DNA from 3 places in the Enterobacter sp. CP102 genome. Region 1 is predicted to be linked to each of the others. Evidence: predicted binding sites of a transcription regulator. Region 1 holds the regulator's gene; each other region holds the start of a gene.
What was found. Region 1 encodes sigma-54, which starts transcription at its own class of promoters, with help from an activator protein. Its sites were predicted from a motif close to GTTGGCACANNTTTCGCTNT; they were not measured.
Positions count from the first base shown of each region.

Region 1 (4,233 bases):
GTCTGGTCAGCAGGAACCAGCAGCGCGAAGAGGAGATCGACTGGCTGATTATCGATGGCGTCGAAGGCGATCGGCGTTTCGAGCTGCACAAAAACACCAACGGCACGCAGGGTGTCTTCTTCCAGCTTGCCATGCGGGATAGCAATGCCGTTGCCAATGCCAGTACTGCCCATTTTTTCGCGGGTCAGAATAGCTTCGAACACCACCTGAGACGGCAGGCCCAGCTGTTTTGCGGCCAGTTCACTGATGATTTCCAGCGCACGTTTTTTGCTCTGGCAGTGAACGCCACTGCGGGTACATTCCTGGTTAAGGACATTGCTCAGTTGAAGAGCGGAATCGTTGTTCATCATAATTTCACCTAAGCGCTAACTGTACAAATGGCCTGTTGTGTTTCACAACAGGCCTTCCTGCACCCGTTAACTGCCCGGACAATTAGTGTTGTTTCAGTTTATCTTTATGTTTATTGAGCTGTCGTGCAAGCTTGTCAATCAAGCCGTCGATAGCAGCATACATGTCTTGCCCTTCCGCACTGGCATGGAGTTCACCCCCGTTCACGTGCAGGGTTGCATCCGAGATATGAGTCACTTTCTCCACTTTCAACACAATATAGACCTGGTTGATCCTTTCGAAATACTGCTCAAGTTTCGCGAACTTAGCGTTCACAAAATCGCGTAAAGCCTCAGTAATTTCGACGTTGTGTCCTGTGATGTTGAGCTGCATAGTGTCTTCCTTATCGGTTGTGTCAGACCAGTTGTTTACGCTGGTTAGACGGCGGAATGGATAAAGACTCTCGATACTTTGCAACAGTACGGCGTGCCACCATGATACCCTGATCGGACAGCATGGTGGTTAACTTACTGTCACTCAGTGGCTTCGCGGGATTCTCCGCGGCGATCAACTTCTTCACCAGTGCGCGAATGGCCGTCGACGAGGCTTCGCCGCCGCCTTCGGTATTCACGTGGCTGGAGAAGAAATACTTAAGCTCAAAAATACCGCGTGGACTGTGCAGATACTTCTGCGTGGTCACGCGGGAAATGGTTGATTCATGCATTTCGACGGCCTGGGCGATATCTGCCAGCACCATCGGTTTCATATACTCTTCGCCCTGATCAAAGAACGCCTGCTGCTGCTCGACAATACAGCGGCTTACACGGAGCAGCGTATCATTTCTGCTCTCCAGACTCTTGATCAGCCATCGCGCTTCCTGAAGATTGCTACGAATGTACTGGTTGTCGGAGTCGTTGCGTGCGCTGGTGCACATGGAGGCGTACTGCTGATTGATTTGCAGGCGAGGAATGCTGTCGGAATTCAGTTCGACAACCCAGCGGCCGTTATGCTTTCTGACCAGCACATCCGGGATTACATATTCGGGTTCGCTGGTCTGGATGGATTGGCCAGGGCGAGGGTCGAGCGACTGGATCAGGTTGACGGCTTCTTTCAACACCTCTTCTTTAAGGCGGGTGACGCGCATCAGGGTGCGGAAGTCATGGTTCGCCAGCAGATCCAGATGATCGCTGATGATTAACCGGGCTTCTTCAATCCACGGGGTCTCTTTGGCGAACTGAGAAAGCTGGATCAGCAGGCAGTCGCGCAGATCTTTCGCGGCCACGCCAACCGGGTCGAAGCGCTGAATACGCTTCAGAACCGCTTCAATTTCCTCGAGTTCGATCTCATCATCGCCGATGCTCTCAAGAATATCGTCCAGAGAAACGGTCAAATATCCGGTGTCATCAACGGCATCGACAATGGACGTCGCAATTGCACGATCGGTGTCAGAGAAGGGGGTTAACTCCACCTGCCACATCAGGTAATCCTGAAGCGACTGGGTGGTTTCACCCTGATAGACCGGTAGCTCATCATCCTGGTAGTCTGCACGCGTCCCGGATGGGGTTCCTGCGGTGTAGATTTCATCCCAGCTGGCATCCAGAGGCAGCTCGTCCGGCATCTCTTTTTGTTCGAGAGCATCAACGGTATCGAGCGTTTCGGTGTCTTGCGTTTGCTGAGTGTCTACCTCGTCATGAAGATCGGTTTGCTCCAGCAACGGGTTACTGTCCAGTGCTTGCTGGAGTTCCTGCTGTAGTTCTAACGTGGACAGCTGCAACAGGCGGATAGCTTGTTGTAGCTGTGGCGTCATCGCCAGTTGTTGGCTGAGCCTTAATTGCAAACCTTGCTTCATGTTCAGAGCATTTTTCTCCGGTTCGGCGTTACGTTACCTCTACCCTATCAGAGTCTGAAGTCTTCCCCAAGGTACACGCGCTTAACATGCTCATCTTCGAGGATCTGCTGCGGCGTACCGTGGGCGATCAGATGGCCCTGGCTCACAATATAGGCGCGTTCACACACGGCCAGCGTTTCACGGACGTTGTGGTCAGTGATCAGTACGCCAAGCCCGCTGTCACGCAGATGTTCAATAATACGTTTGATATCGATGACGGAAATAGGGTCAACGCCCGCGAAGGGTTCATCCAGCAGGATGAATTTCGGGTTTGCAGCCAGCGCGCGCGCAATCTCGACACGACGACGTTCACCGCCTGACAGCGCCTGACCTAAGCTATCGCGCAGGTGTTCAATATGGAACTCTTCCATCAGTTCGTTAGCACGATCCTGACGCTGCTCGCTCGACAGATCGTCGCGGATCTGCAACACGGCCATCAGGTTATCGAAGACGCTTAAACGACGGAAAATGGACGCTTCCTGAGGAAGATAGCCGATACCACGGCGTGCACGGGCGTGCAGCGGCAGCAGGCTGATATCTTCATCATCAATGACAATGTTGCCTGCATCACGCGGTACAATACCTACCACCATGTAGAAGGTGGTGGTTTTACCCGCACCGTTAGGGCCTAAAAGGCCAACAATTTCGCCGGAGTTGACGGTCAGACTGACATCTTCCACGACGCGGCGGCCCTTATAGGCCTTAGCGAGATTTTTTGCAGTTAATGTTGCCATAACGAATTAGTTACTCTTCTTCTGTGCCGGGGCCTGGCCTTTGCCTTTATCTTGCAGCTGTGAAGGAACAAGCACGGTAGTAACGCGTTTGCCTTTCTCGCTGGAAGCTTGCATTTTCTGCTCTTTCACCAGATAGGTGATCTGGTCGCCGGTGATATTGCTGTCCAGCTGCTCCAGGTAGGCGTTACCAGTCAGGATGACAAGATCCTTCGCCAGTTCATAGTGCATATGGGTGGCGTGGCCTTTAACCGGTTTACCGTTGTCCTGCATCTGGTAGAAGGTTGCCGGGCTGCCGTAGCCATCAATAATTTCTTTGCCCTGCTCACCACCTGGACGGGTGACGACCACTTTGTCGGCGTTAATTTTGATGGTGCCCTGAGTCATGACGACGTTGCCGGTAAAGGTGACGACATTACCCTGCATATCGAGAGACTGGGTGTCAGATTCAATATGAATCGGCTGTTCGGTATCGCCAGTCACAGCAAGTGCGGGAAGACTGGCTGCCAGCAGTGCGCTGGCGATAATGGCTTTAAGGCTGAGTTTGTTTGTTTTGAATTTCATAAGAGGATCTAACCTTTTCAATCAGCTCGGCGTTTTTGCTGCGTAAGTTCCCGCGCATTCTCAGACCGCTGGAATTAAATGTTGTGCCATACAGTGTAACCAGATCCTGCGAAGTCACATCCTGGGTCACCAGGTTAATCTGGGCATTATCTGTTGTAATTTTACGCAGTTGAGAGTCAGCGGTCAGGGCGTTGACCTCAACATGACCATACAGATAAAGCATACGGTCATTTGTTAATTTTGCTCTGTCAGACTTGATCGACCACGTTGGCACTTTATCGGTATCAAATGTGGTCATTACCGGTTGGGTAAACCACGAGATACCATCATCTGAAAAATACTCAACATGCTTTGCAATCAGGCGATAGTTCAGCGCACCTTCCGGGCTGTAAACCACCGTATCACTGTGATCGCTTTTGTATGTTGGATCGCTGGTGTTGATCACTTCCGTTTGGGTATCGTCACGGTCAGCGAGGTTGACGCCAATCAGTACCAGTGCGACAAGCGTTAGCAGAATGATAACCCAACGTCTGGTTTTACTCATATTGATTGCCCTTTGGCCTCTTCAAGCTTGCCCTGCGCCAGCAGAAGCAGATCGCAGACTTCACGTACGGCACCGCGACCGCCGTTGATGTGGGTGACATAGTCAGCACGCGGTATCAACAGCGGATGGGCATCGGCTACCGCGATGCTCAGACCCACTTCGGCCATCACCGGCCAGTC
Region 1 is NZ_CP104014.1:4,201,879-4,206,111, reverse strand. Features, by position in the region: gene ptsN (PTS IIA-like nitrogen regulatory protein PtsN) at 1-350, opposite strand, end outside; gene hpf (ribosome hibernation promoting factor) at 433-720, opposite strand; gene rpoN (RNA polymerase factor sigma-54) at 743-2,176, opposite strand; gene lptB (LPS export ABC transporter ATP-binding protein) at 2,224-2,949, opposite strand; gene lptA (lipopolysaccharide ABC transporter substrate-binding protein LptA) at 2,956-3,510, opposite strand; gene lptC (LPS export ABC transporter periplasmic protein LptC) at 3,479-4,054, opposite strand; gene kdsC (3-deoxy-manno-octulosonate-8-phosphatase KdsC) at 4,051-4,233, opposite strand, start outside.

Region 2 (4,233 bases), 1.9 Mb from region 1:
GCTCTGGCATTAACTGGGTCTATGTCAGCATCGCGCAGTTTGGCGGGATGCCGGGCCCGGTTAACGTCTTCCTGGTTGTGCTGCTTGCTGCCTATCTCTCGCTCTATACTGGCCTGTTCGCCGGTATTCTTTCCCGCCTGTGGCCGAAAACCAGCTGGGTGCGGGTTGCCATTGCGGCTCCGGTGGTCTGGCAAATTACGGAATTCCTGCGCGGCTGGGTGCTGACCGGCTTCCCGTGGTTGCAGTTCGGATACAGCCAGATTGATGGCCCGTTAAAAGGTCTGGCCCCGGTGATGGGCGTGGAGGCGATTAACTTCCTGTTGATGGTGGTCAGTGGCCTGCTGGTGCTTGCGCTTATCACGCGCAACTGGAAACCGCTGGTCACGGCGCTGGTACTGTTCGCCCTGCCCTTCCCGCTGCGTTACATCCAGTGGTTTACCCTGGAGCCCGCACGGGCAACGCAGGTATCGATGGTGCAAGGCGATATCCCGCAGGCAATGAAGTGGGACGAAAAGCAGCTAATCAACACGCTGAAAATCTATGCCGGCGCGACCGAGCAGGTGATGGGAAAATCCCAGCTGATTATCTGGCCGGAATCCGCCATTCCTGACCTCGAAATCAATCAGCAACCGTTCCTGAGCATGATGGATAATTTACTGCGTGCGCGTGGCAGTACGCTGATCACCGGGATTGTCGATGCGCGTCTGAATCCGCAGAACCGTTATGACACGTACAACACGATAATCACGCTCGGCAAGGACAGTGAATACAGCTACAACTCCACTAACCGCTATAACAAAAACCACCTGGTGCCGTTCGGTGAATTTGTGCCGCTGGAGTCGATTCTGCGTCCGCTGGCGCCGTTCTTTGATTTGCCGATGTCTTCTTTCAGCCGTGGTCCGTACGTTCAGCCTCAGCTGCACGCGCACGGTTTCGCGCTGACGGCCGCCATTTGCTACGAAATTATCCTCGGTGAGCAGGTGCGCGATAACTTCCGCCCGGACACCGACTATCTGCTGACCATCTCTAACGATGCGTGGTTTGGCAAATCGATTGGCCCGTGGCAACACTTCCAGATGGCGCGTATGCGCTCCCTGGAGCTGGCGCGACCGCTGCTGCGTAGCACCAACAACGGCATTACCGCCGTCATTGGCCCGCAGGGCGAAATTCAGGCCATGCTTCCGCAGTTCACCCGCGACGTGCTGACCACAAAGGTCACGCCAACCACCGGGTTAACGCCATACGCCCGTACCGGCAACTGGCCGCTGTGGATCCTGACCGCACTGTTTGGCTTTGGCGCCGTACTGATGAGCCTGCGTCAGCGTAGTAAATAACCTTACCTCCTTTGCCGGGTGGCGCTGACGCTTACCCGGCCTACATTTCGTTCCCGTAGGTCGGGTAAGCGTCAGCGCCACCCGACAGTTCCCTCCAAAGTTCAATTCTGGCACGCCTATTGCTTTGTTTATTCAGGTAAACGCAATTTGGCTTAACGTGCAACCTTGTCGCACCAGCGTAGATCACCGGTAGCACCGAAACGGTGCAACGGGAGATTTTTGCCTCTGAATGGTGCGGCGTGCTTCGCAAAAATAAACAATAACGCAGCAAAATCTTTACATTAAGCCAGACTAAATGTTAACAAGCTTGCATAACACTGCACTCGCATAGCGCGAGATATAACAACATCACAATGGGTATCAATGCGTCACTGGCGCTGATAAAAAAGGAGTTGGGTATGCAATTACGTAAACTGGCCACAGCAATGCTGGTTATGGGGATGTCCGCAGGCGTTGTCCACGCTGAAGACGCTCCGGCTGCCGGGAGCACTCTCGACAAGATTGCCAAAAACGGCGTGATCGTGGTCGGCCACCGTGAATCTTCTGTCCCGTTCTCTTACTACGACAACACGCAAAAAGTCGTGGGCTATTCACAGGATTACTCCAACGCCATCGTTGAAGCCGTGAAGAAAAAGCTGAACAAGCCTGATTTACAGGTGAAGTTGATTCCTATCACCTCGCAGAACCGTATTCCTCTGCTGCAAAACGGCACCTTCGATTTTGAGTGCGGCTCAACCACTAATAACCTTGAGCGCCAGAAACAGGCTGCGTTCTCTGACACCATCTTCGTGGTAGGTACCCGCCTGCTGACCAAGAAAGGCGGCGAGATTAAAGATTTTGCTGACCTGAAAGGCAAAGCGGTTGTGGTGACATCCGGTACCACTTCTGAAGTTCTGCTGCACAAGCTGAACGACGAGAAGAAAATGGATATGCGCATCATCAGTGCGAAAGACCATGGCGACTCCTTCCGTACGCTGGAAAGCGGCCGTGCAGTGGCGTTCATGATGGATGACGCACTGCTGGCAGGCGAGCGTGCTAAAGCGAAAAAACCAGATAACTGGGAAATCGTCGGCACCGCGCAATCCAAAGAAGCTTACGGCTGTATGCTGCGTAAAGATGACGCTGATTTCAAAAAACTGATCGATGACACCATCGCTCAGGCGCAGACCTCCGGCGAAGCGGAAAAATGGTTCGACAAGTGGTTCAAGAACCCAATTCCGCCAAAAAATCTCAATATGAACTTTGAACTGTCTGACGACATGAAAGCACTGTTCAAATCACCAAACGACAAGGCTCTTAACTAATTAGAACAACAGGGGCGGGACCTCCTGCCCTCTCGATTGTCGGGAAGCACGGACAGACTATACGTTGAGTGGTCGTTCCCCACTCAGCGCGAAAATTAGCTTCTCACCAATCTTCGAGGGTAGCGCTGCTACCCTTTTTTTTCTGGAGTTTATTATGTCAATCGACTGGAACTGGGGCATTTTTCTGCAACAAGCCCCGTTCGGCAACACCACCTATCTTGGCTGGTTATGGAGCGGCTTTCAGGTCACTGTCGCGCTATCCATTACGGCATGGATAATCGCGTTTCTTGTCGGCTCGCTGTTCGGTATTTTACGTACCGTCCCTAACCGCTTTCTTTCAACCCTTGGCACCCTGTATGTGGAACTGTTCCGTAACGTTCCGCTGATTGTGCAATTCTTTACCTGGTATCTGGTTGTGCCTGAACTGCTGCCTGAAAATATTGGCATGTGGTTTAAGTCAGAACTCGATCCGAACATTCAGTTCTTTGTCTCCTCGATGCTTTGTCTGGGGCTGTTTACCGCGGCCCGCGTGTGCGAGCAGGTACGTGCGGCCATTCAGTCCCTGCCTCGCGGGCAAAAGAATGCCGGTCTGGCGATGGGCCTAACGCTGCCACAAACCTACCGTTATGTGCTGCTGCCTAACGCTTACCGCGTGATTGTTCCACCAATGACTTCAGAGATGATGAACCTGGTGAAAAACTCAGCCATCGCCTCCACCATCGGTCTGGTTGATATGGCGGCACAGGCAGGCAAACTGCTGGATTACTCCGCCCATGCGTGGGAATCCTTCACCGCGATAACGCTCGCCTATGTTCTGATTAACGCTTTCATCATGCTGGTGATGAACCTGGTTGAACGCAAAATTCGCCTGCCGGGCAATCTGGGAGGCAAATAATGTACGATTTTGACTGGAGTTCCATCGTTCCTTCCATGCCATACCTGCTGGATGGCCTGGTGATTACCTTAAAAATCACCGTTATCGCCATCGTCATTGGTATTGTCTGGGGAACATTGCTGGCGGTCATGCGCCTGTCGAGCTTTAAACCGTTCGCCTGGTTTGCTACCGCCTACGTTAACGTCTTCCGCTCCATTCCGCTGGTCATGGTGCTGCTGTGGTTTTATCTGATTGTTCCAGGCTTCTTGCAGAACGTCCTGGGGCTATCACCGAAAACCGACATCCGCCTGATCTCAGCGATGGTGGCGTTCTCCATGTTCGAGGCCGCTTACTACTCAGAGATTATCCGTGCGGGTATCCAGAGTATCTCGCGTGGGCAATCCAGTGCTGCACTGGCGCTGGGGATGACGCACTGGCAGTCGATGCAGCTCATCATTCTGCCGCAGGCGTTTCGCGCCATGGTTCCACTCCTGCTGACTCAGGGCATCGTGCTGTTCCAGGATACCTCTCTGGTATACGTACTCAGCCTGGCAGACTTCTTCCGTACCGCTTCCACCATCGGTGAGCGTGATGGTACGCAGGTCGAGATGGTCCTCTTCGCAGGTGGGGTCTATTTTGTGATTAGTTTAAGCGCGTCGCTGTTGGTCAGCTGGCTGAAGAAAAGGACTGTATAATGATTTCCCTGAAAAATGTTTCTAAA
Region 2 is NZ_CP104014.1:1,301,957-1,306,189, reverse strand. Features, by position in the region: gene lnt (apolipoprotein N-acyltransferase) at 1-1,334, shown strand, start outside; gene N1249_RS06080 (amino acid ABC transporter substrate-binding protein) at 1,733-2,638, shown strand; gene gltJ (glutamate/aspartate ABC transporter permease GltJ) at 2,793-3,533, shown strand; gene gltK (glutamate/aspartate ABC transporter permease GltK) at 3,533-4,207, shown strand; gene N1249_RS06065 (amino acid ABC transporter ATP-binding protein) at 4,207-4,233, shown strand, end outside.
Region 2: a site for sigma-54 is predicted at 1,441-1,460, ahead of N1249_RS06080 (amino acid ABC transporter substrate-binding protein). Genes of this name have one in related genera too.

Region 3 (4,233 bases), 540 kb from region 1:
GAAGCCTGCCCGATGCACCTGGCCCCTACTTCCAGCACCGTAAACACCCTGATGATGGGCGATGCGCTGGCGATGGCGGTTATGCAGGCGCGCGGCTTTAATGAAGAAGATTTTGCCCGCTCTCACCCGGCTGGCGCCCTGGGCGCACGGCTACTCAATAAAGTGCACCATCTGATGCGCACCGACGATGCCATTCCGCAGGTAACACTGGACACCAGCGTGATGGACGCGATGCTGGAGCTGAGCCGTACCGGGCTTGGGCTGGTTGCCGTCTGCGATAACGGCGGTTTTGTGAAAGGCGTCTTTACCGACGGCGACCTGCGTCGCTGGCTGGTCGGCGGCGGTAAGCTGGAATCGCAGGTTTCTGAAGCGATGACTCAGGGCGGGCTGACGCTGAACGCAGACAGCCGCGCCATCGAAGCCAAAGAGGTGCTGATGAAGCGCAAAATCACTGCCGCCCCGGTGGTGGATGAGAGCGGCAAGCTGTGCGGTGCAATCAACCTGCAGGATTTCTATCAGGCTGGGATCATCTAGCCTTTCAGACCCAGACGTTTCGCCAGCCGGTGCAGGTTGGCGACGTCCGTTTCCAGCGCCCGCGCGCACGCCGCCCAGCTGCGGTTATTCTGCTCCAGCGCGCGGGTGATCATCTGCCGCTGAAACTCTTCCGTTGCTTCGCGCAGGTTCTCGTTACTGATTTCCGGGATCTCCTGCGTCACAACATGCGTGGTTTCATCATGCAGCGCAAAGTGACGCGCGTGGATCACCACTTCATCACCGGTACGCGCGGCCCGCGCCAGAACGACCGCACGGTGGATGGCATGTTCCAGCTCACGCACGTTGCCCGGCCAGCCGTAACTCAAAAGATGGGTTCTCGCCCCGGAGCTTAACACCACGCGGGAAAGCCCCATCCGCAGACGACACTGTTCGCAGAAGTAACCCGCCAGCAGAACCACATCCTCACCGCGCTCACGCAGCGCAGGGACGGAAAGCGGGAAGACGCTCAGGCGGTGGAACAGGTCGGCGCGGAAATTCCCGGCCAGCACCTCTTCACGCAGGTCGCGGTTGGTCGCCGCCAGCACGCGCACATCCACTCTTAAACTGCGATCGTCCCCCACGCGCTGAATATCGCCGTACTGCAACACACGCAGCAGTTTGGCCTGTAGCGACAAAGACAGCTCGCCAATCTCGTCGAGGAACAACGTGCCGTTATCCGCCATTTCGAACTTACCGCTGCGGTTGCTGATGGCCCCGGTAAACGCCCCTTTGACGTGACCAAACAGCTCACTTTCCGCCACGCTTTCCGGCAGCGCAGCGCAGTTGAGGTACACCAGCGGGTTCACCGCGCGCGGTGAGGCTTCGTGAATCGACTTTGCCACCAGCTCTTTACCGGTGCCGGTTTCGCCGAAAATCAGCACGTTCAAATCAGAGGCCGCCACAATGTCGATCTCTTTTTTGAGCTGCACCATGCCCGGCGAAAGACCAATCATCTCGGTGTGGGCCACCTGTTCAAACGCCGCCGGGCTTCCCGGCAGAATGTTCTGGCTCTCCAGCTGTTCAATCAACAGTGCATTGTTCAGCGCGCCGGAAGCCAGGGCCGCAATCAGCCGCAGCTCTTCGTCGCTGAAGGTATCGAACTGATCCGGCGACATTCCATCGAGCGTCAGGGCGCCAATCAGATTCTGCCCGGCAAACAGCGGCAGGCCGATACAGGCGTGTACTTTGAGGCTCTCCTGCCCCGGGATCAGCCCATCATAGGGATCGGGCAAGTCGCTGTCAGCCGGGAAACGTACTACATCACCCGCACGGGCAATGGTTTCCAGGCGTGGATGGCCTTCCAGCGTAAAGCGCCGCCCCAGCACATCCTGGGCCAGGCCATCGATGGCCAGCGGAATAAACTGCCGCCCTTCGTAACGCAGCAGCGCCGAGGCATCACACTCCAGCACGTCGCGCAGCGTGGAAATCAGCCGCTGAAATCGGTCCTGATGACCAATACCGGTTTGCAGTTCAATGGCGATCTTCGCCAGTACGTTCACAGAAAAGCTCATTCCGACCTCGCTGTCATTTTGACAATACATAGTGTCATATTGACAGCTTTTAAGATAGTCATAATGACTACCCATTCCGAGTGATAAATAATTAAACAGATAAAAATCAATTACATAAAAAGTTGGCACGCAACTTGATATAGCTAAAACATCTTATTTGAAAACGCCGTATTAATTGAGGTTGCTATGTCTATTCTGGTTAAAAATAACATTCATTGGGTTGGCCAACGTGACTGGGAAGTTCGTGATTTCCACGGGACTGAATACAAAACGCTGCGCGGCAGCAGCTACAATAGCTATCTCATCCGTGAAGGTAAAAACGTTCTGATCGATACCGTCGATCACAAATTCAGCCGCGAGTTCGTGCAGAATCTGCGTAGCGAAATCGACCTGGATGCTATCGACTACATCATTATCAACCATGCAGAAGAAGACCACGCCGGTGCGCTGACCGAGCTGATGTCTTACATCCCGAATACCCCGATTTACTGCACCACCAATGCTATCGACTCTATCAACGGTCACCACCACCACCCGGAGTGGAACTTCCACACCGTGAAAACCGGTGACTCACTGGATATCGGTAACGGCAAACAGCTGATCTTCGTTGAAACGCCAATGCTGCACTGGCCAGACAGCATGATGACCTACATGACCGGCGATGCGGTGCTGTTCAGCAACGATGCCTTCGGCCAGCACTACTGTGACGAACGTCTGTTCAACGACGAAGTGGATCAGACCGAACTGTTCGAGCAGTGCCAGCGCTACTACGCCAACATCCTGACGCCATTCAGCCGCCTGGTGACGCCAAAAATCACCGAGATCCTCGGCTTCAATCTGCCAGTGGACATGATTGCCACCTCTCACGGCGTGGTGTGGCGTGAAAACCCAACCCAGATCGTTGAGCTGTATCTGAAATGGGCGGCGGATTATCAGGAAGATCGCATCACGATTTTCTACGACACCATGTCCAACAACACCCGCATGATGGCGGATGCGATTGCCCAGGGCATCAACGAAGTTGACCCGAACGTGGCGGTGAAAATCTTCAACGTGGCGCGCAGCGATAAAAACGACATCCTGACCAACGTGTTCCGTTCCAAAGGCGTGCTGGTGGGGACTTCCACCATGAACAACGTGATGATGCCGAAAATCGCTGGTCTGGTGGAAGAGATGACAGGTCTGCGCTTCCGTAATAAACGCGCCAGCGCTTTTGGTTCACACGGCTGGAGCGGCGGCGCGGTTGACCGTCTGTCTACCCGCCTGCAGGACGCCGGTTTTGAGATGTCCATGAGCCTGAAAGCCAAATGGCGCCCGGATATCGACGCACTGGAAATCTGCCGCCAGCATGGTCGCGAGATTGCACGTCAGTGGGCGCTCGCTCCACTACCAGACGCCACGGTAAAAACCCCCGTACAGCAAGAAGCCTGCGCCTGTGCGGCTGCCGCGGCGGCAAATCTCGGCCCGCGGATGCAGTGCAGCGTGTGCCAGTGGATTTACGACCCGGAACTGGGCGAACCGTTGCAGGACGTCGCACCTGGCACACCGTGGAGCGATGTCCCGGACAACTTCCTGTGTCCTGAATGTTCACTGGGTAAAGATGTCTTTGACGAACTGGGTACGGAGGCAAAATGAATAACGGGATCGTGATCATCGGCTCGGGCTTTGCCGCCCGCCAGCTGGTGAAAAATATCCGCAAACAGGACGCGAACGTGCCGCTGACGCTTATCGCCGCCGACAGCATGGACGAGTACAACAAGCCGGATTTAAGCCATGTCATTAGCCAGAATCAGCGTGCAGAAGATCTCACCCGCCAGACGGCGGGAGAGTTCGCGGAGCAATTTAACCTGCGCCTGTTTCCCTACACCTGGGTTACGGATATCGATGCCTCCGGTCATGTCGTGAAGAGCCAGGATAAAACCTGGCAGTACGACAACCTGGTGCTGGCAACAGGTGCGGCCGCTTTTGTCCCACCGGTTGAAGGTCGCGAGTTGATGGTGACGCTGAACAGCCAGCAGGAATATCAGGCAAACGAAACCAGGCTGCGGGACGCACAGCGGGTGATGATTGTCGGCGGTGGCCTGATTGGCACCGAGCTGGCGATGGATTTTTGCCGCGCCGGTAAAGCGGTCACCCTGGTTGACCATGCCGCGAGCATCCTTTCCGCACTGATGCCAGCTGAAGTAAG
Region 3 is NZ_CP104014.1:3,660,244-3,664,476, forward strand. Features, by position in the region: gene gutQ (arabinose-5-phosphate isomerase GutQ) at 1-534, shown strand, start outside; gene norR (nitric oxide reductase transcriptional regulator NorR) at 531-2,045, opposite strand; gene norV (anaerobic nitric oxide reductase flavorubredoxin) at 2,232-3,680, shown strand; gene norW (NADH:flavorubredoxin reductase NorW) at 3,677-4,233, shown strand, end outside.
Region 3: a site for sigma-54 is predicted at 2,167-2,186, ahead of norV (anaerobic nitric oxide reductase flavorubredoxin). Genes of this name have one in related genera too.